Regions from separate parts of the Rhodoferax sp. EU05-FHT12H12 genome, predicted to be linked through region 2. Evidence: predicted binding sites of a transcription regulator. Region 2 holds the regulator's gene; each other region holds the start of a gene.
The links. Region 2 encodes FNR, which switches genes on or off when oxygen is low (the NO sensors DNR and NnrR bind a similar motif). Its sites were predicted from a motif close to TTGATNNNNATCAA; they were not measured.
Positions count from the first base shown of each region.

Region 1: the regulator FNR is predicted to act here: its motif matches at 3,966-3,979, upstream of AC3WS7_RS17855 (DUF2189 domain-containing protein).
Region 3: the regulator FNR is predicted to act here: its motif matches at 2,663-2,676, upstream of AC3WS7_RS15795 (universal stress protein).

Region 1 covers NZ_JBYTDI010000009.1:24,956-32,484, reverse strand. The annotation lists gene AC3WS7_RS17875 (alpha/beta fold hydrolase) at 1-686, shown strand, start outside; gene AC3WS7_RS17870 (GGDEF domain-containing protein) at 700-2,259, shown strand; gene AC3WS7_RS17865 (NnrU family protein) at 2,276-2,854, shown strand; gene AC3WS7_RS17860 (DUF2788 domain-containing protein) at 2,866-3,075, opposite strand; gene AC3WS7_RS17855 (DUF2189 domain-containing protein) at 3,075-3,920, opposite strand; gene AC3WS7_RS17850 (glutaredoxin domain-containing protein) at 4,029-4,394, shown strand; gene AC3WS7_RS17845 (Spy/CpxP family protein refolding chaperone) at 4,397-4,879, opposite strand; gene AC3WS7_RS17840 (recombination-associated protein RdgC) at 5,029-5,970, shown strand; gene AC3WS7_RS17835 (dienelactone hydrolase family protein) at 6,010-6,900, shown strand; gene AC3WS7_RS17830 (glycine zipper domain-containing protein) at 6,912-7,445, opposite strand.
Region 2 covers NZ_JBYTDI010000001.1:73,060-80,588, forward strand. The annotation lists gene ccoG (cytochrome c oxidase accessory protein CcoG) at 1-495, shown strand, start outside; gene AC3WS7_RS00325 (FixH family protein) at 505-780, shown strand; gene AC3WS7_RS00330 (hypothetical protein) at 798-1,034, shown strand; gene fnr (fumarate/nitrate reduction transcriptional regulator Fnr) at 1,035-1,754, opposite strand; gene hemN (oxygen-independent coproporphyrinogen III oxidase) at 1,951-3,351, shown strand; gene AC3WS7_RS00345 (sulfite exporter TauE/SafE family protein) at 3,361-4,044, shown strand; gene AC3WS7_RS00350 (GGDEF domain-containing protein) at 4,084-5,154, shown strand; gene dusA (tRNA dihydrouridine(20/20a) synthase DusA) at 5,202-6,218, shown strand; gene AC3WS7_RS00360 (DMT family transporter) at 6,205-7,095, shown strand; gene AC3WS7_RS00365 (DUF488 domain-containing protein) at 7,153-7,529, shown strand, end outside.
Region 3 covers NZ_JBYTDI010000005.1:266,545-274,073, forward strand. The annotation lists gene AC3WS7_RS15780 (thioredoxin domain-containing protein) at 1-473, shown strand, start outside; gene AC3WS7_RS15785 (YitT family protein) at 587-1,210, opposite strand; gene AC3WS7_RS15790 (M90 family metallopeptidase) at 1,247-2,080, opposite strand; gene AC3WS7_RS15795 (universal stress protein) at 2,159-2,599, opposite strand; gene AC3WS7_RS15800 (hypothetical protein) at 3,004-3,903, shown strand; gene AC3WS7_RS15805 (YjgN family protein) at 4,010-5,215, shown strand; gene AC3WS7_RS15810 (M48 family metallopeptidase) at 5,219-6,298, shown strand; gene AC3WS7_RS15815 (alpha/beta fold hydrolase) at 6,337-7,161, shown strand; gene trxC (thioredoxin TrxC) at 7,167-7,529, shown strand, end outside.

The sequences.
Region 1 (7,529 bases), on a different contig from region 2:
CGCTGCAAGGCCAGCGCCGCGTGATCCGTTTTGATCTGCCAGGCTTCGGCCTGACCGGCCCCCACCCGGCCCATGACTATTCGATCGCTGCCTATGTGCAGTTCGTCACCCAGGTGCTCGATGTCATGGGGGTGCGCACCTTCGTACTGGCTGGCAATTCGCTGGGGGGCCATATCGCCTGGGCTACGGCGGTGGCGCAGCCCCAGCGGGTAAGCCAGCTGATTTTGGTGGATTCGGCAGGCTATCCCTTGGTGTCGCAATCCGTGCCCATCGGTTTCCAGCTGGCCCGTTTGCCGGGGATGGGCCATGTGATGGAGTACGTATTGCCGCGGGGGGTGATTCAGAGCAGTCTGCGCAATGTGTATGGCGACGCGGCCAAAGTCACGCCAGCCTTGGTGGACCGTTACTACGAGTTGACACTGCGCTCTGGCAACCGGGCTGCACTGCGCGACCGGTTTCAGCAGGGTCTGTCAGGAGACACAGATGGACTCAAAACCCTCAAAATACCCAGCTTGGTGATTTGGGGTGCACAAGACCGGTTGATTCCGCTGGACAATGCCCAGAAGTTTGTGCGCGACTTGCCAAATGCCAGCTTGGTGGTGTTTGACGATCTGGGGCATGTGCCCCACGAAGAGGACCCCCGGCGCACGGTGGATGCTGTACGTGCTTTCCTGAACATTGTGTAGAACCTGTGCTGCCATGGCTGACAAAAAACCTTTTGAAATTGCCCGCGAAACCCTCAAGCAGCTGACCGCGCGCAAGCTGGTTCCCACCCCTGCCAATTACCTCTCTATCTACAACGAGATTGCGGGCATTCCCCATGTGCCGCATTTTCCGGCGGACATCCTGCGAGACATCGCCCAATCGTTGCCCGTCAAAACGCCAGGGCAACAAAAACAGAAGGGTTTGCTCGATTACTCCATCGACCGGCTGAGCTGGGATGGTGTGAAATCTGCATTGATGGCCTATGGCGGCTTTGTGCCTGTCAACGCCCCGGAGGGGGCCGTGGGTGGTGGCGTAGCCAGTCCGGTGGCCGATCCGGTTGCTAACGGCGTGGCACCAGCTGCGCTCACCACAGATTTTTTGGCACAGATCGGCAAGCTGATCGAATACGCCCAGCCTGCGCTGGGCAACGACGATGTGCGTTTCAACGAGCAGACGGATACCTTGGTCAAGGCATTGCGCCAGCCCGGTACCGATGTGGCCATTGCCAAACTCATGCTGGTGAACTACAGCCACCGCCTCTCGTTTGCAGCGGAAGACCAGGCCGAAGTGCGTGCTACCTTGCTCAAACTTTTGCACTTGGTGTTTGAAAACATTGGCGAGCTGAGCCTGGAAGAACAGTGGCTCAAAGGCCAGATGGATGCGTTGATGGAAGCATCCACACCACCTTTGACACTGCGTCGCCTGGACGACGTGGAGCGTCGCCTGAAAGACGTCATCTTCAAACAAAAAGACGCCAAAGCCAGGACCCTGCAAGCGCAAAACGAGATGCGCAGCATGCTGGCCACGTTTGTGGAGCGGCTCTCGCAAATGACGCAGTCCACTGGCAACTTCCAACAGAAGCTGGAAGAGAGTGCGAAGCTGATTGAACAAGCCAAGTCGATCGCCGAGATTGCTCCAGTGCTCAAAGACGTTGTGGGGACCACACGTGCCCTGGCCCAGGAGAGCCAAGCCTCGCGCGAGCAACTGCAAAACATGCGCGAACGCGCCACAGAAACCGATGCCCAGCTGGCCCGTTTGAACCAGGAACTTGACCGTGTGAGTTCCCAGGCCCGCCACGATCCGCTGACTGGCGCCTTGAACCGCAAAGGCCTGGACGAAGCACTGAACCGCGAAGTGTCGAACGTGCGGCGCAAAGATGTGCCCCTGAGCGTCGCCTTGCTTGACATCGACAATTTCAAAAAGCTCAACGACACCATGGGTCACGCTACCGGTGACATTGCGCTCACCCACCTCGCCACAGTGGCGCGCGAATGCATGCGCCCACAAGACACCTTGGCGCGTTATGGCGGCGAAGAATTCGTCATCCTCTTGCCAGACACGCCCCTGGACAAAGGCATAGACGCCATGACCCGCTTACAGCGGGAGTTGACCAAAAAGTTCTTTCTTGCCGGTACCGAGAAAGTATTGATCACCTTCAGCGCCGGGGTGGCCCAGTTGGCCGCCAACGAAGAACCATCCGACGCCATCAAACGCGCAGACCAGGCCATGTACCTGGCCAAACGCGCTGGCAAAAACCGGGTGCTGGGCGCCTGATCTGGAGATCACTGCCATGCCTTATCTGATTGCCGGGCTGCTCATTTTTCTGGGTGTGCACTCTATCCGCATCGTGGCAGACAGCGCCCGCACGCGCCTGCGCAGCCAGTGGGGCGAGAAAGCGTACAAGGGGGCGTATACGGTTTTGTCTTTGCTGGGTTTTGGCCTGATCGTCTGGGGATTTGGTGTCGCCCGCGAAACGCCCACCGTGCTCTGGATGCCAGCTACCGGCATGCGCCACCTGGCGGCGCTGTTGACCCTCTTGGCCTTTGTCTTGCTGGCCGCGGCCTATGTGCCGGGCAACTCCATCAAGGCGCGTGTGCACCACCCCATGGTGTTGTCGGTCAAAACCTGGGCTTTGGCACATGTGCTGACAACGGGTACCGTGGCCCACGTCTTGTTGTTTGGCAGCTTTCTGGTGTGGGCGGTGCTGTGTTTTGTGGCCTCACGCCAACGTGACCGGGTCCAGGGTGTGGTGTATGCGGCAGGTACCTTGCCAGGTACGGTGGCCGCGCTGGTGGTGGGGGTGTTGGCGTGGGCGTTGTTTGCGTTCTACCTGCACGGCGTCCTGATCGGAATTCGCCCGCTGGGCTGAGTGGGCAGGGCTCAGGGCGTCAGCAGCCACTGGATGACAAACTTGGCTGCAAAACCCACCATGCCAAAGGCCAGGCCCAGGAACAGCACAAAGGTGCCAAACTTGCCGGCCTTTGACTCCCACGCCAGATGCCCAATGATGAACAGCATGTAGAGCATGAACCCGGCAACACCGAAGCTCAGGCCAAAGCTGGCAATTTGCTCTTCAGAGAACCCGAACATCAGTGCTTGTCCCGTGGCTGGTAGGGCTCGGAATACGCTTCACGCGCCGGCAATGCCGATGCGTCGACCAAGTCCCGGTAGGCATGCCAGCTGGCGTGGCCCAGCATGGGAATCACCGGAATCAGGCCCAGCAACAGCGAGCCCAGGCCCAGCAGCGTAAAAATCATGATCAATGCTGCCCAAAAAGCCATGGGCACGGGGTTGGCCAGAACGGTGCGCCAGCTGGTCAGCACTGCCTGCCACAGGGAAATGCGGCGGTCCAGCAACAAAGGCATGGACACCACACTGGAGGCAAACAGGGGTGCCGCCAGTACGCCACCCAAGGCCAGCCACAGTTCAAACAACCAGCTGTTGGGAGCCAACACCACGTGGTGCACAAACTCCAGCGGGGTGTTGATGGGCACGGGGGCCAGCAAGGTAATCAGGGCGGCAGAGGTCAGCACCCAGCCCGTGGCCGCCAATGCCAGCAGGGCACCAAACTGCACCATGCACCAGTAGTCGTTGCCCCATTTATTGAAATGGCTGTTTTGCCAATTCAGCCAGGTTTTGAAGACCACGCTCCAATCTGCGGTTTCCTTGCGCTCCAGCGCACGGCTCAGAGCGTAGAGGCTGGTAGCCAGCACTGGGGCCACCACCAGAAAACCGGACAGCGCACCTGCCAGCAGCCAAAAACGGTGGTGGGCCATGGCCACAATGGCAGAGCCCAACACTGCCAGTGCAATGCCATGGGCAAAACTGGACCAGCCGGCGCGCGCCATATCACGCCAAGCGAGAGCGAGCCAGGCCATGGGGCGCATCAAACCGATGGTGCGAACAGCAGGAGGGGTAAAGGGGGAAGAGGGCATGCGATGGGTGGGGTCACAGTGTAGGCCGCTAGCATGGCGCAGATATTGATATCCATCAAGCACCTGTGCTCACCGCATAATCCGGGCGCCCTAGCCCCAGGAGATCCCATGCCCCGTTCCGTACTCGACGAATCCCACATCCACCCCGCTGTGCGTGCACGCATAGCGACACACCATGCCGACATCGTGCAGGAAGTGCAGGCCGCCGTGGCCCGCAATGCCGTGGTCGTGGTGGGCATGGGTTTGAACCCCATGCCCAAAAAAGCGCGCGCCGCGTTGGACGCGGCGCAAATTTCCCATACCTACCTGGAATACGGCAACTATCTCAACCAATGGCGCCGCCGCAATGCCTTGAAAATGTGGACCGGCTGGCCCACATTTCCCATGGTGTTTGTCAAAGGTACCTTGGTGGGCGGAGCCAGCGATCTGCAAGCCCTGATTGCCAGCGGTGACCTCAAGGCTTTGCTGGCCTGAGCTTAGTGGTGTTTGCTGCCGTGCTGGCTGCCCTTGCGGGTGTGTTCGGCGTCAAACAGTTTCTTCTGCTCGGGGCTCAATGCCGCATAGAGTGCTTTGGTCGCATCATCGCGCTTGGCCATGGCCGCCTGCATATCGCCCATGTGTTGCGTACGCAGGGCGCGCATTTTGTCCAGGCGCTCGGGCGTGCTCAGTTTCTCCATTTCGGCGTGGTCGGGGCGTTGCTGCGCATTGCGGGCCGGTGGTTTCATGGCTGTGGTGAAGGCGGTCCAGGCGCCCTCTTGTGCCGCGGTGATCTTCAGTTTGGCTTTCAGGTCGGCACTGCGCTTGGCGTGCATTTCCTCCATCTTGGCCGGGTCCATGCGGCGGTGTTCGGCGCGTGGCTTGCCGTCCATCATCGCGTCGCCGTCTTTGTAGGCAAAGGCCGAAACACCAGCACCAGCCAGCAGGGAAGCAATGATCAGGGTTTTGAAATGTGTCTTCATGGGGAGCTCCTTAGGTCTTGAACCCGTAGCGGATATCGCCATCAGGTTGGGAACAAGTGTGCGGCGCGCATGTAACGCGGACGATTGCGTTGGGATAAGACTTTGTAAAGTTGCATCACAATGCCCGGTTCTGGAAGAAAAGGGTAAACGTGTTCAAAAACATGATGGTGTACCGCTTGGTGTCGGCCTGGTCGACCACGCAAGCGCAATTGGAAGAGGCGCTGGATGGCGCGCGGTTTGTGGAATGTGGCGCCAGCCAGGAAAAGTCTGTGGGTTGGGCCGAACCGCGCGGCCAGGCCCATGGCCCGCTGGTGGAGATCATTGGTGGCCAATGGCTGCTCAAGCTCATGATCGAGGTCAAAAGCGTGCCCGGTTCGGTGGTCAAACGCAAGGTGCAGGAACAGCTGCAGCATATTGAAGCCACCACAGGCCGCAAACCCGGCAAGAAAGAAGCGCGTGAGATTCGTGACGATGCACGCTTGGCCCTGCTACCCATGGCCTTTACCAAACAGTCCAGTGTGCTGGTGTGGGTAGACCCCAAAGCCGGCCGCTTGGTGCTGGATGCTGGCAGCCAGGCCAAGGCCGATGAGGTGATGACCGCGCTCATCAAGGCGGTGGACGGCTTGGCCGTGCAACTCATCAACACCCAGGTGTCTCCAGCGGCGGCCATGGCAAGCTGGTTGGGCACGCAAGAGGCCCCCCCGGACTTCAGCGTGGACCGCGAATGCGAGCTCAAGGCAGCGGACGAATCCAAGGCCGTGGTGCGCTACACCCGCCATGCGCTGGACACGGATGAAGTGGCACAACACATCGCGCTGGGCAAGATGCCCACGCGCCTGGCCATGACCTGGAACGAGCGGGTGTCCTTTGTGCTGACCGAGGCGCTGCAGATCAAAAAGATTGCATTTCTGGACACCGTGTTCGAAGAAGCCTCCAAAGCCGCCGGTGATGGCAAGGACGACAACTTTGACGCCGACGTGGCGATTGCCACGGGTGAGTTGGTGCAGCTGATCCCGGATTTGCTGGAGGCTTTGGGGGGCGAAGTGGCTCTGGGCGAAAACCCTGCGTCCAGCCCAGTTACTGCAAGCTGAACCACTAAACGCTAAGCTGCCTCTTTTTTGGAGGCCGCCATGCAACGCAAGACCGCACAAGACTTCGACCAAGAGCTGCTGATCCTGTTTGATGCCTATGTGCACGGTCTGGTGGACCGACGCGGCTTTCTGGAAAAAGCCCAGAAATTCGCAGTGGGTGGCGCCACCGCGGTGGGTTTGTTGGCAGCCCTGAGCCCCAACTTCGCCATGGGGCAGGTCGTCGCCAAAGACGATGCGCGCATCAGCACCCGCATGGTTGATATTCCCTCACCGGCTGGTTACGGCAGTATCAAGGGGTATCTGGCCCAACCCGCCAAAGCAGACGGCAAACTGCCCAGCATTCTGGTGGTGCACGAAAACCGGGGCCTGAATCCGCACATCGAGGACATTGCCCGCCGCCTGGCGCTGGAAGGGTATCGGGTGCTGGCGCCCGATGCCCTCACGCCCCTGGGTGGCTACCCTGGGGATGAAGACAAGGCCCGCACCCTGTTTGCCCAACTGGACCAAACCAAAACCCGCGAAGACTTTGTGGCCGCCGCAGGTTGGCTGCAAACCGTGCCGCAAGGCAACGGCAAATTCGGTACCGTGGGCTTTTGTTACGGGGGCGGTATGGTTCACTTTCTTTCCACGCGCCTGCCCAACCTTGCCGCCGCAGTGCCCTTTTATGGCAACCACCCGGCACCCGAAGAGGCGGCCAAGGTCAAAGCCCCCCTGTTGATTCACTTTGCGGCTGTGGACGAGCGCATCAACGCCGCCTGGCCCGCGTACGAAGCGGCGCTGAAAGCTGCGGGTGCACGCTACACCGCCCATGTGTATCCGGGCACCCAACACGGATTCAATAACGACACCACCCCGCGTTTTGATGCGGCCGCGGCCCAATTGGCCTGGGAACGCACGCTGGCCTTTTTTGGCCAGACCTTGCGCGGCTAGGCAGGACTTGCTCAGTCGTCATGGCGGTCATGCCCATGGCCGTGACCATGGTGGTGCCCGTGGCCTTTGCCCTTGTGGGGTTTGAAGCCATGGCGGTAGTCATCGTCGCGATAGCCTGCGCGCTGGTAATAGGGGTTGGGGCCGTAGACCCGTGATTGCGCAGGCTGTTGGGTCACGCTGCGGCCCACGCCAGCACCCGCTGCACCCCCCACTCCCGCGCCCACCACGGCTCCGGTGCGCCCACCCACGGAGTGACCCACGGCCGCACCGGCGGCCCCGCCTACGGCGCTGCCAATCACCGCACCGGTTTGGCCGGAGCCACGGGTGCTGACCGCAGCGCCCGCGGCGCCACCCAATGCACCGCCTACCACGGCCCCTTGTTTGCCACCCATGCTTTGGCCAATCGCTGCACCCGCCGCAGCACCGGCACCGCCCCCCAGCAGGGGTGTCCAGTCGTTCGCGTGGGCGGAGTGCACCAAGGCCAACAGGCCCAGGGCGGCGAGCGAAGCACGCAAGGTGTTTGCAGAAGCGGTGTTGGTAGTCATGCGATCACGGGGGCCGCAGCCCCTACCGCCAAACGTGGCGGTTTATGCATCCACAACGCCAGCCCAGGGCAGTGGATGACCCCC
Region 2 (7,529 bases):
TACGCCCGGGGACTGGTGAAGTACTCCACCCAAAATGCGGTGAGCCAACACTGGACCCGTGCCCAGACCATTCGCCATGTACTGCGCCCCCGGGTGCTGGTGTACAGCGGCATTTTGTTGGCGGTGGTGGTGGCCATGCTGGCGAGTTTGGCGCTGCGCTCGCCGTTCAAGGTGGATGTGGTGCGTGACCGTGGCACGCTGGCGCGTATCGTGCAAGGCGGCAAGATCGAAAACGTATACCGCCTGCAGATCATGAATGCGACGGAGCAGGACCAGGACTTCCGCATTGGCGCCAGCGGGATAGAGGGCATCAGCATCCAGTTGGACAGCCCTACCGTTGCCATTGGTGCTACCCAGGCGCGCTGGGTCGCGGTCCGGGTGCAAGTGCCATATGAGGCCGTCCCCGCAGGCTCACACGCCATCCAATTTGAAGTGGCCGATGCGGAGCACAAGATGGCCGTGACCGAAAAATCGGTGTTTATCGTTCCCCGTTAAGGATTCACCATGGACTCTCCTTCTATCTCCTCCCAACCCTGGTGGCACTTTGGCCACGTCTGGTTGGTGTTGTCTGGCCCGGCCATTGTGGTGGTCGCCGGCTTCGTCACGCTGTACCTGGCCATGTCCGGTGCAGACCCGGTGGTGGACCAAAACTACTACCAAAAGGGCATTGAGATCAACCGTACGCTGGAAGGTGCCCCGGAGAGCCTGGCGCCCGCCATGCAAGCGCGTAACCACGCTGCGACGGGCGTCAAAGCGCCTGTGGCCCAGTCCAAACCCTGATTCCCAAGAGGCGCACCATGCCCAAAGTCAAATGGACAGCAATTGTGTGGCCTGCTTTTTTGACGGCGTGTTTGCTGGAGGTGTTGGTGTTCGCGTTTGTCGACCCGCATGAGTTGCACTGGCTGGGGCGGCCTGTGGAGTTCTCGCGCCAGGGTGTTTACACCGTGGCGTTCTTTGTGTTTTGGGTGATCGCGCTGGTCGCCAGTGGACTGGCAGCACTGCTGTGTCTCAGCCCTGCAGAGGTCAACGACTGATCAGTTGCAGACTTTAGGATTCACGATGTCTTTGAGGGCATCGGTGTTCAAGATGCGCACGTGACGCTGTTTCACTTCCACGATGCCGTCTTCCACAAACTTTGAAAAAGTGCGGCTGACGGTTTCGAGCTTGAGGCCGAGGTAGCTGCCAATTTCTTCGCGCGTCATGCGCAGTACCAACTCCGACTGCGAGAAGCCGCGTGCGTGCAACCGCTGCACCAGGTTCAACAGGAAGGCGGCCAGGCGCTCTTCGGCGCGCATGCTGCCCAGCAGCAGCATGACGCCGTTCTCCCGCACGATCTCGCGGCTCATGATCTTGTGCACGTGGCGCTGCAGTGCGTTCACTTCGCGTGACAGTTCTTCAATGCGCTCAAAGGGCATAACGCAGACTTCGGCGTCTTCCAGCGCCACGGCGTCGCAGGTGTGGTGATCGTTGACGATGCCGTCCAGACCAATTACTTCACCCGCCATCTGAAAGCCGGTGACCTGGTCACGCCCGTCCTCCGAGGCCACGCAGGTCTTGAAGAAGCCGGTGCGAATGGCGTAGAGGCTGGTAAAACGCTCGCCATTGCGGAAGAGGGTGCTACCCCGTTTGACTTTGCGGCGGCTGGCCACCACATCGTCAATCTTCTCCAGTTCGCTGGGGCTCAGACCCAGGGGCATGCAGAGTTCACGCAGGTTGCAGTTGGAGCAGGCGACCTTGATGGTGTGCGGGCTCAGGGGCGCGGTTGGTACGGGCGTGATGGCAATGTGCGCATGCGCCTCGCCTGGTTTGCCGGATGGAGTGCTTGGTTCAAACATGTGGTTCCCCTGATGCAAGTCAATTATCCGCCTTGGCACCCATCGCGGGCTTGATCTGTATCAATGTCCGCCGCGGGCGTTTGGGCGACATTTGTGATGCCAGTTTGGAGTATCCATGAACGCCGTCCTCGACACCCCGCCCATCTCTGAAAATTTGTTGACCCGTTTTGACGTTTCGGGGCCGCGCTACACCTCCTACCCGACGGCAGACCGCTTTGTCGAAGCCTTCACCGCGGATGACTATGCCCAGGCACTGGCCCAGCGCCGTAGCGGCGCCGCTGCCTTGGCGCTACCCTTGTCCCTGTATGTGCATATTCCCTTTTGCGAGTCGCTATGCTACTACTGCGCCTGCAACAAAATCATCACCAAGCACCATGACAAGGCAGCGACCTACCTGCGCTACCTGAGCCGCGAGGTGGACCTGCATACCGCGTGCATCGGTACCGGCCAGACCGTGAGCCAGTTGCACCTGGGTGGCGGCAGCCCCACCTTCTTGAGTGACGCCGAGTTGGGCGAGCTGATGGGCATGCTGCGGCGCAATTTCAACCTCGCGCCCGGCGGCGAATACTCCATTGAAGTGGACCCCCGCACCATTGACGCGCAGCGTCTGGACACCCTGGCCGAGCTCGGCTTCAACCGTCTGAGCTTTGGGGTCCAGGATTTTGACCCCGCAGTGCAAAAGGCTGTGCACCGCGTGCAGCCCGCTGAGCAGGTGTTTGCGCTGGTGGAGGCTGCGCGCGCGCGCGGCTTTGAGTCCATCAATGTGGACTTGATCTATGGCTTGCCCCAGCAGAGCCCTGAGTCGTTTGACCGCACGCTGGCCCAGGTGAACCAGTTGCGGCCCGACCGTATTGCGCTATACGCCTACGCGCATTTGCCCGAGCGCTTCAAGCCCCAGCGGCGCATTGCCACGGTGGAGTTGCCCAGCGCGGCGTCCAAGGTGTCCATGTTGTCACGCTCCCTGGCTGCCTTTATGGGTGCGGGTTATGTGTATGTGGGAATGGACCATTTCGCCTTGCCGGAAGACTCGCTGGCGGTGGCCAAGCGGCAAGGGCGCCTGCATCGCAATTTCCAGGGGTACAGCACGCAGCCCGATTGCGATCTGATTGCGCTGGGCGTCTCGGCCATTGGCCGCATTGGTGCCAGCTACAGCCAGAACGCCAAAACGCTGGATGAGTACTACGACTACCTGAACCAAGGACGCTTTCCCGTAGTGCGTGGCCTGGCGGTAACCCGTGATGACCTGGTACGCCGCGCCGTCATCATGGCGCTGATGTGCCAGGGCCAGTTGCAGTATGAATCCATCAACCTCGCGTATTTGGTGGACTTCAAAAACTACTTTGCCAGCGAACTGGTGGCCTTGCAGGCGCTGGCCGAGCAGGGCATGGTGGTGCTGGATGACAGCGGCATCCAGGTCACTACCCAAGGCTGGTTTTTTGTCAGAGCCGTGGCCATGGTGTTTGACAAGTATTTGCAAACTGACCGTACACGGGCCCGTTTTTCCAAGATCATTTAGCATCGTCGGATGCAATCGTCTCTGGCAATCACGGCCTTGGTGATGGGCTTGGTGGGTGGGCCCCACTGTGTGGCCATGTGTGGTGCTGCCTGTGCAGGCATCGGCCAGGCTGCGGGTCCGCGCCAGAACTCTGCACTCCTTCTGTTTCAAATCGGCCGGGTAGTGGGTTACGCCACGCTTGGGGGGCTGGCCGCGGCCTCCATGCAGGGCCTGGGCTGGCTTACGGTGCAGAGCGCTGCGCTGCGGCCCGTGTGGTCCATGGTGCATGTGGCGGCACTGGTGCTGGGCCTGCTGCTGCTGTGGCAGGGGCGCCAGCCGCTGTGGCTGCAGGCGGGAGCACGCGCGGTATGGAGTCGCACCCGCAACCTGGGCTTGCGATGGGGGCGCGGTGCGCCGCTGGGGCTGGGCATGTTGTGGGCATTGTTGCCCTGCGGCCTGTTGTATTCAGCCTTGCTGGTGGCTGCGCTGGCGGGCGATGTGGTCAGCGGTGCCGGGGTGATGGCTTTGTTCGCCCTGGGCACCTCGGTCACCATGCTGCTGGGGCCATGGCTGTGGTTGCGCCTGCAGGGGGCGCAGATGGGCGATGGAACCTGGGGCGTGCGTCTGGCTGGCGCCGCGCTGGCAGCCAGCTCGGCTTGGGCCTTGTGGATGGGGCTGATGCACAATCAGGCCCCTTGGTGCATTACCCCTTGATGCACGTCAAAAACCACTCCCCGTTGGAGGGCGCGCTCCATGGATCGAACCACTGCCACTGCCGAGGCTTTGCGTCTGGAAGAACTGCGCAGTTTTGGCGTCCTGGACTCCGCGGCTGAGCAGGCCTATGACGATGTCGTCAAGCTCGCCTCCTTTATTTGCGACACCCCGATTGCGCTGATTTCCCTGATCGACGAAGACCGCCAGTGGTTCAAGGCCAGGGTTGGTATGAATGCCATGGAGACCCCACGTGGCATTGCTTTTTGTGCGCACGCCATCACCGAACCCCATGCCCTCATGGAAGTGCCCGACGCGCTGGACGACAGCCGTTTTGCCAACAACCCGCTGGTGACCGGGGAAGAGGGCGTCCGCTTTTATGCGGGCGCACCGCTGTTGACGCCTTCGGGTGCCGCGCTGGGCACGGTGTGTGTCATCGACCGTGTGCCTCGCAAACTCACGGAGGCGCAGGCAGAGGCACTGAAAGCCTTGTCGCGTCAGGTGGTGCAGCTGCTGGCCCTGCGGCGTGCCAACGCCGAGCTGGAACTGCTGTCGCGTGCGCACACCCTGCGCCAGCGCGAGCTGGAAGAGACCCAGCGGCAGTTGAAGGGAATCAATGAGGAGCTGTCGGAACAGACACTGACGGACGCGCTGACCACGCTCAAAAACCGCCGCGCCTTTGACCGGCTGCTGGCCAATGAATACGCCCGCGCCTTGCGCACCCGCTCTCCCTTGGCCCTGCTGATGGTGGATGTGGACCACTTCAAAGCCTACAACGACCAATATGGCCACCTGGCCGGTGACCAGGCCTTGCAGGCGGTGGCTGCCGCCATCAAGTCGCAGGCACGGGCCTACGACCATGTGGCCCGCTACGGAGGGGAGGAGTTTGCCGTCATCCTGCCCGACACCCAGGTGGCCGACACGCGCGCTGTGGCTGAACGTATCCGCCTTGCCGTGCAGAACTTGCAAGGTTTGCACCGTCCGGTGACGGTGAGCGTGGGGGCCGCCATGGCCGAGGCCAAAACCGACCCTGTCGATCTGGTGAGCCGTGCTGACCAAGCGCTCTACCAGGCCAAGCAGAACGGCCGCAACCGCTTGCACGTTACGCTCTAAAAACCTGTGGGCCGCGGAGGACGTGCCGGGCTGGGATAATCCGGTCCATGTCTTCTGTCTTGCCGCTGTCCGGCACCCCCACGTCCGCGCTGAGCCCCTGGCGCCTGTCCGTTGCACCCATGATGGACTGGACGGATCGCCATTGCCGCTACTTTCACCGCCTGTTGAGTCGCCACGCGCTGCTGTACACCGAGATGGTGACCACCGGCGCGCTGATCCATGGCGATGTGCCGCGCCACCTGCGCTTCAACACCGAGGAACACCCCGTGGCCCTGCAACTGGGCGGCAGTGAGCCGGCCGACTTGGCGCAGTGCGCCAAGCTCGGGGAGGACTGGGGCTACGACGAAATCAACATCAACTGCGGCTGCCCGTCGGAGCGCGTGCAGCGCGGCGCGTTTGGCGCCTGCCTGATGAACGAGGCCCCCTTGGTTGCCGACTGCGTGAAGGCCATGGTGGACGTGGTGGACATTCCCGTGACCGTGAAGCACCGCATTGGCATCGATAAAGAAGAGAGCTACGGCTTTGTGCGCGACTTTGTCGGCACCGTGGCCGATGCCGGCTGCTCCGTGTTTATTGCCCATGCGCGCAACGCCTGGCTCAAGGGCCTGAGCCCCAAAGAGAATCGCGAGATTCCGCCGCTGCGTTACGAACTGGTGCACCAGCTCAAACAAGACTTTCCCCACCTCACCATCGCCATCAATGGCGGCTTGACCACCAGTGTGCAGGTAGCAGAGCAGCTGGCGCATGTGGACGGCGTGATGCTGGGCCGCGAGGCGTACCACAACCCCTGGTGGTTGGCCGAGTGGGATGCTACGTTTTTCGGAGCTACTCCCGCAGAGCTGACGCGGGATAGCGTCGAATTGGCCATGATGGAGTACATGGAGCGCGAGGCTGCGGAGCACGGCACTTCGTGGTACAGCATTGCCCGCCACATGCTGGGCCTGCGCCACGGCCTGCCGGGCGCACGCAAGTGGCGCCAGGTATGGAGTGACCACCGCTACAAGACCTTGCCGGCCCGCGACGTGATGGCCATCGCCCGGGGCCCTGCGCTTGCAGCGGCCTGAGCAGGAACGCTGGGCCCTGCTGGGGCTGTGGCTGATCCCCGCGCTGTGGGCGGTGAACTTCATCGTCGCGCGCTGGGCGCCCGGCACCATCGCGCCCTATGCGCTGGCCCTGGGCCGCTGGGCGATTGCCGGCGTGCTGCTGGGTTTTGTGGCGCGGCAGGAGCTGTGGGCACAGCGCCGTGCCATTCTTTTGGTCTGGTACCAGTACGTGGTGTTGGGCTTTTGCGGCATGTTGGTCTGCGGTGCCTGGGTCTACCTGGGTGCGCGCACCACGGGCGCCATGAATATTTCGTTGATTTATGCCGCGTCGCCCGTGCTGATTGCCGTGGGGGCGGTGCTGTGGCTGGGCGAGCGCTTTCGTACGCAGCAGGTGCTGGGTGTGGTGGTGGCGCTGGCCGGTGTGGTGCACGTCATCGTCAAGGGTCAGTGGCTGGCACTGGGCCAGGTGCAATGGGTGGTGGGCGACGCGTGGATCGTGGCGGCCATGGTGGCCTGGGCGGCCTACGCGTTGCTGCAAAAACTCTGGCCCAGTCCGCTGGGATCCACCGCGCGGCTGGCCGCCATCTGTGCGGGCGGCGTGCTGGTGCTGATTCCCTGCGCGCTGTGGGAAGCCGGGTTGCCCGAGACGCCCGCCTGGTCCTGGGCCGCCACCTGGCTGGTGCTGGCCGCAGCGCTGGCGCCGGGCCTGGCCGCCTACTGGATTTATGGCGCCGCGCAAAAGGTGCTGGGCGCGAGCCGCGTGGCGGTCACGCTCTACCTGGGGCCCTTGTACGCGGCACTCGCAGCGTGGGGTGTGCTGGGCGAGCCGCTGGGTGTGCACCACCTGGTGGGCGCCGCGCTGATTTTGCCCGGCGTGTACTGGGTGTCGCGCCGCTAACGCTGCGGGCCGCACTTCAAACTTACACTGGCCTTCTTTGCAACAAGGAGAGCGTCCATGGTGGTTCGCATCGTGCGTTTGGGCACAGAACGGGCAGCAGACGAGGGTACGCGCATCGGCACGGTGCGCCGCCCGCCGCGTGGTGTGCCCAAGACGGAATTTGCCTCGCGCAACTGGTACGACGTGTGGTACCCCAACCTGGCACCCAGCGCCGATGTGATGAAGCAGGGGCAGGAGGCCACGACGCCTGCGCAGTGGGCCGCCTTTGTCAAAAAATACCGGGCCGAGATGGCCATGCCCGAAGCCAGCCGCACGCTGGAAGTGCTGGCGGCACTGTCGCAGCACAGCAACTTCTCAGTGGGCTGCTACTGCGAAGACGAGGCCCACTGCCACCGCGCCACTCTGCGCGCACTGCTGGCAGAAAAGGGCGCCAA
Region 3 (7,529 bases), on a different contig from region 2:
CTCCCGCCCAGGCCTATGAAAAAGTGGCCACCACCAGCAAGGGCTTCACCGTGGGCGCATTGATGAGCGCCAACCCGGTGTTTGTCCTGTTTGACCCCCAGTGCCCCCACTGCGGCCACTTGTGGAACACCTCCCAGCCCTTGCTGGGCAAGGTCAAGTTCGTCTGGGTCCCGGTGTCTTTCATCAACGGCAAAAGTGCGCCTCAGGGTGCCGCCATTCTGGCGGCAGGCAACCCAGCCGAGTTCATGACCGCACACGAAGCCTCTTTGCTCGCTGGCACCGGCGGAGCCCCACTGCCCGCCAGCATGTCGCCTGAACACGAAGCCACCATCAAGGCCAACACCGAGTTGTTCAACAGCCTGAAGGTGGAGTCGGTGCCCTACATCCTGGCCAAGAACCTCAAGACCGGCACCGTGGTGACCAACGCGGGCGCCATGGAGACCGCGGCGCTGGCCGAGTTCCTGGGTGTGTAAACCCTGAGCGGGGCGGTGGCGCTGGGCTTGCGTGCCTTTCTTCGCCCTGCCCCGCAGCATGGACTAGCGCCTGCGCCGCGTGGCCCTGGTCGGCACCTGCATGACGACGAACGCTAAAGCACTGCGTAGCGCCCGGGCCGGTGGTTGATGGCGATGAAGAGATTCATCACCACGGCTGCCAGCACCGAATAGGCCACCCGCACCGGGTCCACCACAGTCAGGGCCAGCAGCACAATGGTGCAGTCCATGCCCATTTGCACCACGCCGGCGCGCCAGCCGCGCGACTGCTGCAGGTACAGCGAGACGATGGTGGCGCCGCCCAAACTGGCGCGGTGCCGCGCCAGAAACAGGCAGCCCGAGCCCAGCAGCAACCCGCCCAGCACTGCAGCATAGGCCGGGTGCAGCCGCTCGATGGCAAAGAGGCGCGGTGACCACTCGGCCATGGCCGACAAAAACGTGATGGCCACAAAAGTCTTGAGCGTGAACTCGCGCCCCATGCGGCGCCAGGCAAACCAGTAAAACGGCAGGTTGATGAGGAAAAACAGCTTGCCCAGGCTCACCCCCGTGGCGTAGTGCAGCACAAAGGCCACACCCGCCGTGCCGCCGGTGAGCAGCCCCGCCTGCGCAAACAGGATGAGTGCCAGGCTGACGAACAGCGTGCCGGTGAAGATGGCCTGCGCGTCTTCGAACAGCGTGTGCGTGTGTACCGGGGTGGTGAGGGCGTTCATATCGGGCATGGAGCAAACATTGTGCCGTGCCCCACGCCCCAGGCCTTACCAACTCGCCGGATCGACCCTAAAAAAGCCGCGCAACTCCGCGTACACCTGCGGGTACTCGGCCGCCAGCGCGCGGCCCTGCTCAAAAAACACCTCGCTCACCACGGCAAAAAACTCCGCCGGATCTTGCGCTCCGTAGTGGTTCAGCAGGCCCTGCTCGCCCATGAAGACCTGCTGGCGCAAATGCTCGTAGGCGTCTTCAAACACCCGCTGCCAGCGGGCGGCGTTGTAGCGCGCATCCCCCAGCACTGGCAGCGGTGCGCCTACGGCACGGCCGTTCTCCTGGTCCAGCTGGTGGGCAAATTCGTGGATCACCACGTTGCGCCCGTCATCCGCAGTGGCCGCGCCATCCAGCGTGTCTTGCCAGGACAGAATCACCTGCCCCTCGCCCCAGGATTCACCCGCCAGCGCCTCGCGCTGCTCCTGCTGCACACCGGCAGCATCGGTATGGCGGCGGTTCACCACAAAGGCACCGGGGTACATGAGGATTTGCCGCACCTTGGGAAAGTAAGCCGCCGCGTCGGGCCGGTTGAGCAACAGCAAACAGGCATTGGCCGCCACCACCACCCGCATCTCTTCGGTCACCTGCAGGCCGGCGCAGCCTATAAAGGTTTTCTCGGCCACAAACACCTGGATGTGCTGCTTGAGCTGCAGCTGCAGGTCGGCTGGCAGGCGGGCCACCATCGGCACACGGCGGCGCAGCAAGGTGCGCCAGTGTTTGGGAAAGGGCTGCGCCTGCAGCCCACGGCGCCGGGTGCGCTGCCACCAGGGATAGCCCAGCAACCAGGCCAGGAGCCCGGCAGCAGCCAGGCAAAACACAACAAAGGCCACAGGGCTCCGATCCAAAGCGTTGCAGGAACGCCGTAGCTGGAGGCCGCGTGGCCGTTTTCAAGCCATGGGCTCAGGCCCTTATCGCGTCACCAGCACCGGCACCGGGCTCTCAGCCACCACCTTGGTGGCCACGCTGCCCAGCATCAGGCGAACGATACCGGTTCGGCCGTGGGAGCCCAGCACAATCAGGTCGGCCCCCACTTCAGCCGCGGCCTGCACAATGCCGCTGGCCGCGGTCACCCCCTCCACCAGCTTGGCCTGCATGGCCACCACCGGGCCGCCTTCGCGGCACAGGGCGTCTGCCTGGGCATGGGCCTGGGCAGCCAGTTCCTGCGCGGCGGCGGCATAGGCCTGGTAGCCCATGGGATTGGCCTCACCCACACCCAGGTAGGGGTAGGGGTCAGACACGTACACCGCGGTGAGCTGGGCGCCATGGGTACGCGCCAGGCCCACGGCCAGGGAGCCAGCGTGGGCCGAAGCGGTGGAGCCATCGGTGGCCAAAAGAATGTGTTTGAACATACGCACCTCGCCTTCCAAAAAATGAACCAAGCTCCATGCTGCGCGCGGGCCGCGCTACAGTCATTGATATAGATCAGGTGCCGCACAGATGCAAGTCTGTCACTCTATTGCTATATTTTTGGTAGCTATTTGCGCATATTCCACGCTGGCTACAGCCCTATTTTACCTAAAAACCGATGACACCCCCCACTTGGCGCCCGACCCTGGGCGGCAAGTCCATCAACACCAACAACGGGAACGAAACCGCGGAGCGGCCTGCACCGCAGCTGCTACGAAGACGGCAAACAGACCGCCGACGACGCCCGGTTTGAAGGCGGCTCACGCAAGGCCTACACCCGTTGGGGAGCTGTCACACAAGCGGGCTACACTGGGATCAAGAGAAAAACAAGGGACACGAGCCACCCATGATCCCGTCGTTGAGACATCTGCTTGCCACGCTTTTGTTGGTCTGCCCCTTGTGGGCGCAGGCACAGACCATGCGTTATGCCTACCCGCCCCCCGAAAGCGGCTCCGATGTGCGCCTGAACTACTACTGGGAGCTGCTGCAGGCCGCACTGGACGCGACAAGTCCCAAATGGGGCCCCTATGTGTTGCAAGCCAGCCCCAAAGTCATGAATACGGGTCGGGCAGAGTTGCTGCTGACTACGGCCACCGACATCAGCGTCATGACTCGCACCACCAGCGTCGCACGCGAACAGGCACTGCGCCCCATCCGCATCCCGCTGGACAAGGGGCTGACCGGCTACCGCCTGTTTCTCATCAAGGCGGACACGCAGGCATGGACCGACCCCGTGCGCACACTGGAGCAGTTGCAGTTGTTGTCGATTGGCCAGGGGGCCACCTGGGTCGACACCGAAATCCTGCGTGCCAACGGATTCACGGTGGTCACCGCACCCACCTATGATTTGCTGCTGCCGATGCTGGATTCCAAACGCTTTGACCTGTTCTCGCGCGGGGTCAACGAAATCAGCCATGAGCTGACCAGCGGCAGCCGCGTCTACCCGGGACTGGCCATCGAGCGCAAGCTGCTGCTCTATTACCCGCTGCCGCGCTACTTCTTCTTCCCGCGCACGGCCGAAGGTGAGCGTCTGGCGCAACGCGCCGAGGAAGGCTTGCGCCTGCTCATGAAAAGCGGCAAGTTCGAGAAGCGATACCAGATTTTCAAAAAATCCATCCTCAGCGAGTTGCATCTCAGCGGGCGGCGTGTCTTCAAGATCAGCAACCCCTTGTTGCCCGCCGAAACCCCACTGGCCGAGCGTGAACTGTGGGACACGCTGGAGCCCGAGCTGCGCGCCCGACCCTGAACGCTTGGCCCGCCACAGGCGCCAAGAAAGGCGGCTGCATCGCTATATGATCGTGGCTACAACAGAGGGCGACAAGCCCCAACCACTTTCAAGGAGGACTCCCCGCATGCAACATGCAGACACTGCCACGTCCGGCGCAACCCATCCCTTCGACGCGCCCGACACCGAGGTGCAAGTGCCCACCTCGACCAACCAGATCCCCATCGCCTTCACCGGCTCCGGCAGCGAGTACTTCCGCATCTGGATCGTCAACCTGCTGCTGATGTTGGTTACGTTGGGCCTCTACTTCCCCTGGGCCAAAGCACGCCGCCTGCGCTACTTCATGGGCAACACACTGGTCGGTGGCCAGCCCCTGGGTTTCCATGGCGATCCCAAAAAAATGTTCAAGGGTTATGCCCTGGTCGGCGTTCTTTTCATCCTGTATTCAATCGCGGGCGAGTTTTCCAGCATGGCCGGTCTGGTGGCCCTGGTGCTGGTCGCCGGCTTGTGGCCTGCGCTGTTCAAGTCGTCCATGCAGTTCCGCCTGGCCAACACCAGCTGGCGCGGCTTGCGTTTTCGGTTCACCGGCGATTTGCCCAGCGCCTACCGGGCGGTGTTGCCCTTGTTCCTTCCCGGCCTGGTCCTGGTCGGAGGACTCGCTTTTGTCAACGATGAGTCTGCACCACCTGCCTGGTTCGGCTTCCTGGCCTTGGGGGTCATGCTGACCACACTGGCCATCACCCCCTGGCTGATGTGGAACCTCAAGCAATACCAGCACAACCACTACAGCCTGGGCCACCTGCAAACCAGCTTCCGAGCCTCGGTGGGTTCTTTTTATCTGCTGGCGCTCAAGATCATCGGCATGTGGTTGATGGCCATCGTGCTGCCCGTGGGCATTCTGTTTGGCCTGGCTTCCGGCATGGAGGGGCTGGAGGGCATGCGCAGACAAACCGGCATCTGGATGATGGCTGCCGCCTTCCTGCCAGCCCTGCTGATCATGCTGGCCGTGCTGGTCGGTATCAAGCCCTACGCCGTAGCCCGCCTGCAAAACCTGGTGTGGACCAAAACCGGCAATACCGAGCTGCGTTTTGTGAGCACGCTACGCGTGCGTTCCCTGCTTTGGGTCACCCTCAAGAACTGGCTGCTGATCGTCATCACCCTGGGCCTGTACTGGCCTTTCGCCGCCGTGGCGCTGGCGCGTGTGCGGCTGGAGGCCGTGAGCGTCAAGTCGCGCGCCAACCCGGATCTGCTGGTTTCGCAGGTGCACCCCCGTGAAGGCGATGCGGCGGGGGACGCTGCCGGCGACTTCTTTGGCCTGGATGTGGGGCTCTGAGCCGTGCACAGTGCCGGCAGCTCCCTGCCCGCCACCTACTTTGACGGCCGCAGCGCCCGCGCCCAGCCTGTGACACTGCAGCTGCTGGGCGAGGGCCGGCAGCGCAGCCTGCACATCCAGGGCGAGGGCGTGGACCTGCGGGTGCCCGCCCACCAGGTGCAATGGCCCGAGCGCACGCGCCACGGCCAGCGCCTGGCCCACCTGGCCAGTGGCGGCCATGTGCAATGCGACGACGGCCCCGCCTGGGACGCCTGGGCGCAGAGCCAGGGCCAGCGCGAATCACTGGTTGTGAAGATGCAGCAGAGCTGGCGCTGGGTAGCCGGCAGTGTGACGGTGCTGGTTGCGCTGGTGGTGGCGCTGCAGCTCTGGGGCCTGCCCTTGGTGGCGCGTGCCGTGGTGGCCGCCACGCCACCCGGCATCGAGCAAAGCCTGGGCGAAAGCACCTTGGCCGCCGTCGATGAAGCCCTGATGCAGCCTAGCCAACTGCCACAGGCCGAGCAGGCGCGCATTACCCAGGCCTTTACGGACGCGGTGGCGCACCAGGACGCGGCCAGCCAGCGTTCCTGGAGACTGGTCTTTCGCCAGAGCAAGATCGGCCCCAACGCCCTGGCCCTGCCGGGTGGCACCATCATCATGACCGACGAGATGGTGGCCCTGGTGAATGCCGACACCCGGGTGCTGACCGCCGTATTGGCCCACGAGCTGGGCCATGTGCAACAACGCCATGGCCTGCGCATGCTGGTGCAGGCCACCGTGTTGGGCGCCTTAGGCGCCGTGGTACTGGGAGACTTCAGCACCCTGCTGGCAGCCGTGCCCGCCCTGCTGGGCCAGGCCCATTACTCGCGCGAAGCCGAACGGGAGGCCGATGCCCATGCCGTGCAGGTGCTCCAGGCTGCGAGCCTGTCCCCCCTGCACATGGTCACGCTGTTTGAGGCGCTGGAACACGAGCGTCAGCAAAAAGCCAAAGACTCCGTCGATGGGAAAACCGAGGCTGAAGACAGCCCCTCCTGGCTCGGCATTGCCTTCGCCTCGCACCCGTCCGATGCGGACCGGATTGCCTACTTTCGGGCTGCAGCCCAATAAGCACAAGCGCAAGCAGCTACTCATTCAATAGCAAACCCATGAGCCAACACAGTTTTTACGTCAACGAGACCGAGGTCTTCCTGGAAGGCCGGGGCAGCCACACGGTGGTGATGCTGCACGGCTGGCCCGACACCTACCGCCTGTGGGACGGCATGGTGACCGCCCTGGCACCGCAGTACCGCTGTGTGCGCTTCACCATGCCCGGTTTTGAAACTCCGCACAACGGCAAGGCCCGCTCGCTGGCAGAGATGACCGCGCAGCTACTGGCGATTGTGGACACGGTGAGTCCGCAGCAGCCCGTCACGCTGCTGCTGCACGACTGGGGCTGCATTTTTGGCTACGAACTGGCCATGCGCCACCCCGACCGGGTGGCGCGCATCGTGGGTATCGACATTGGCGACCACAACAGCGGCGCCTACCGGCGCGCGCTGGGTACCAAACAGAAGCTGCAAATCCTGGGCTACCAGCTCTGGCTGGCGGGGGCCTGGGGCCTGGGCGTGTTGGGGAGCGAAGGCCTGGCCGATCGCATGACCCGCTACATGGCCCGCATACTGCGCTGCCCGCTGGCGCCAGCGGCCATCCACTGGCACATGAACCGGCCCTACGCCATGGCCTGGCTGGGCGCAGCCGGTGGCCTGCGCCACACGCTGCCGGTGCGGCCCCAGTGCCCGCTGTTCTACGCCTACGGCACACACAAGCCCTTCATGTTCCATTCGCCACGCTGGCTGGAAACGCTGGCCCGCAACCCGGCCAATGTCGCGTTGGGCTTTCGCAGCGGCCACTGGGTGATGCTGGACCAGGCCGAGGCACTGCAAACCGCCGTACGCCAGTGGCTTGAAAGCCCGGCCAACCGCCCCAGTTAAAGGGCATGACCGACGCCCTGCACATTGTTTGCCCCCACTGCCACACCACCAACCGCGTGCAACACGCCCAGCTGGGCAGCGCACCCGACTGCGGCAGTTGCAAGAAACCCCTGTTTGTAGCCCAGCCGGTGGCGCTGGACGAAGCGGCCTTTGACAAACACATCGCGCGCAACCACATCCCGGTGCTGGTGGACTTTTGGGCCCCCTGGTGCGGGCCCTGCCGACAGATGGCACCGGCATTTGCGCAAGCCGCCGCACAGTTGGAGCCGCAGCTGCGCCTGGCCAAGGTCGACACCGAAGCGGTGCCGAATCTGGCCGCACGTTTTCAGATCCGCAGCATTCCCACCCTGGCGCTGTTTGCCGGGGGC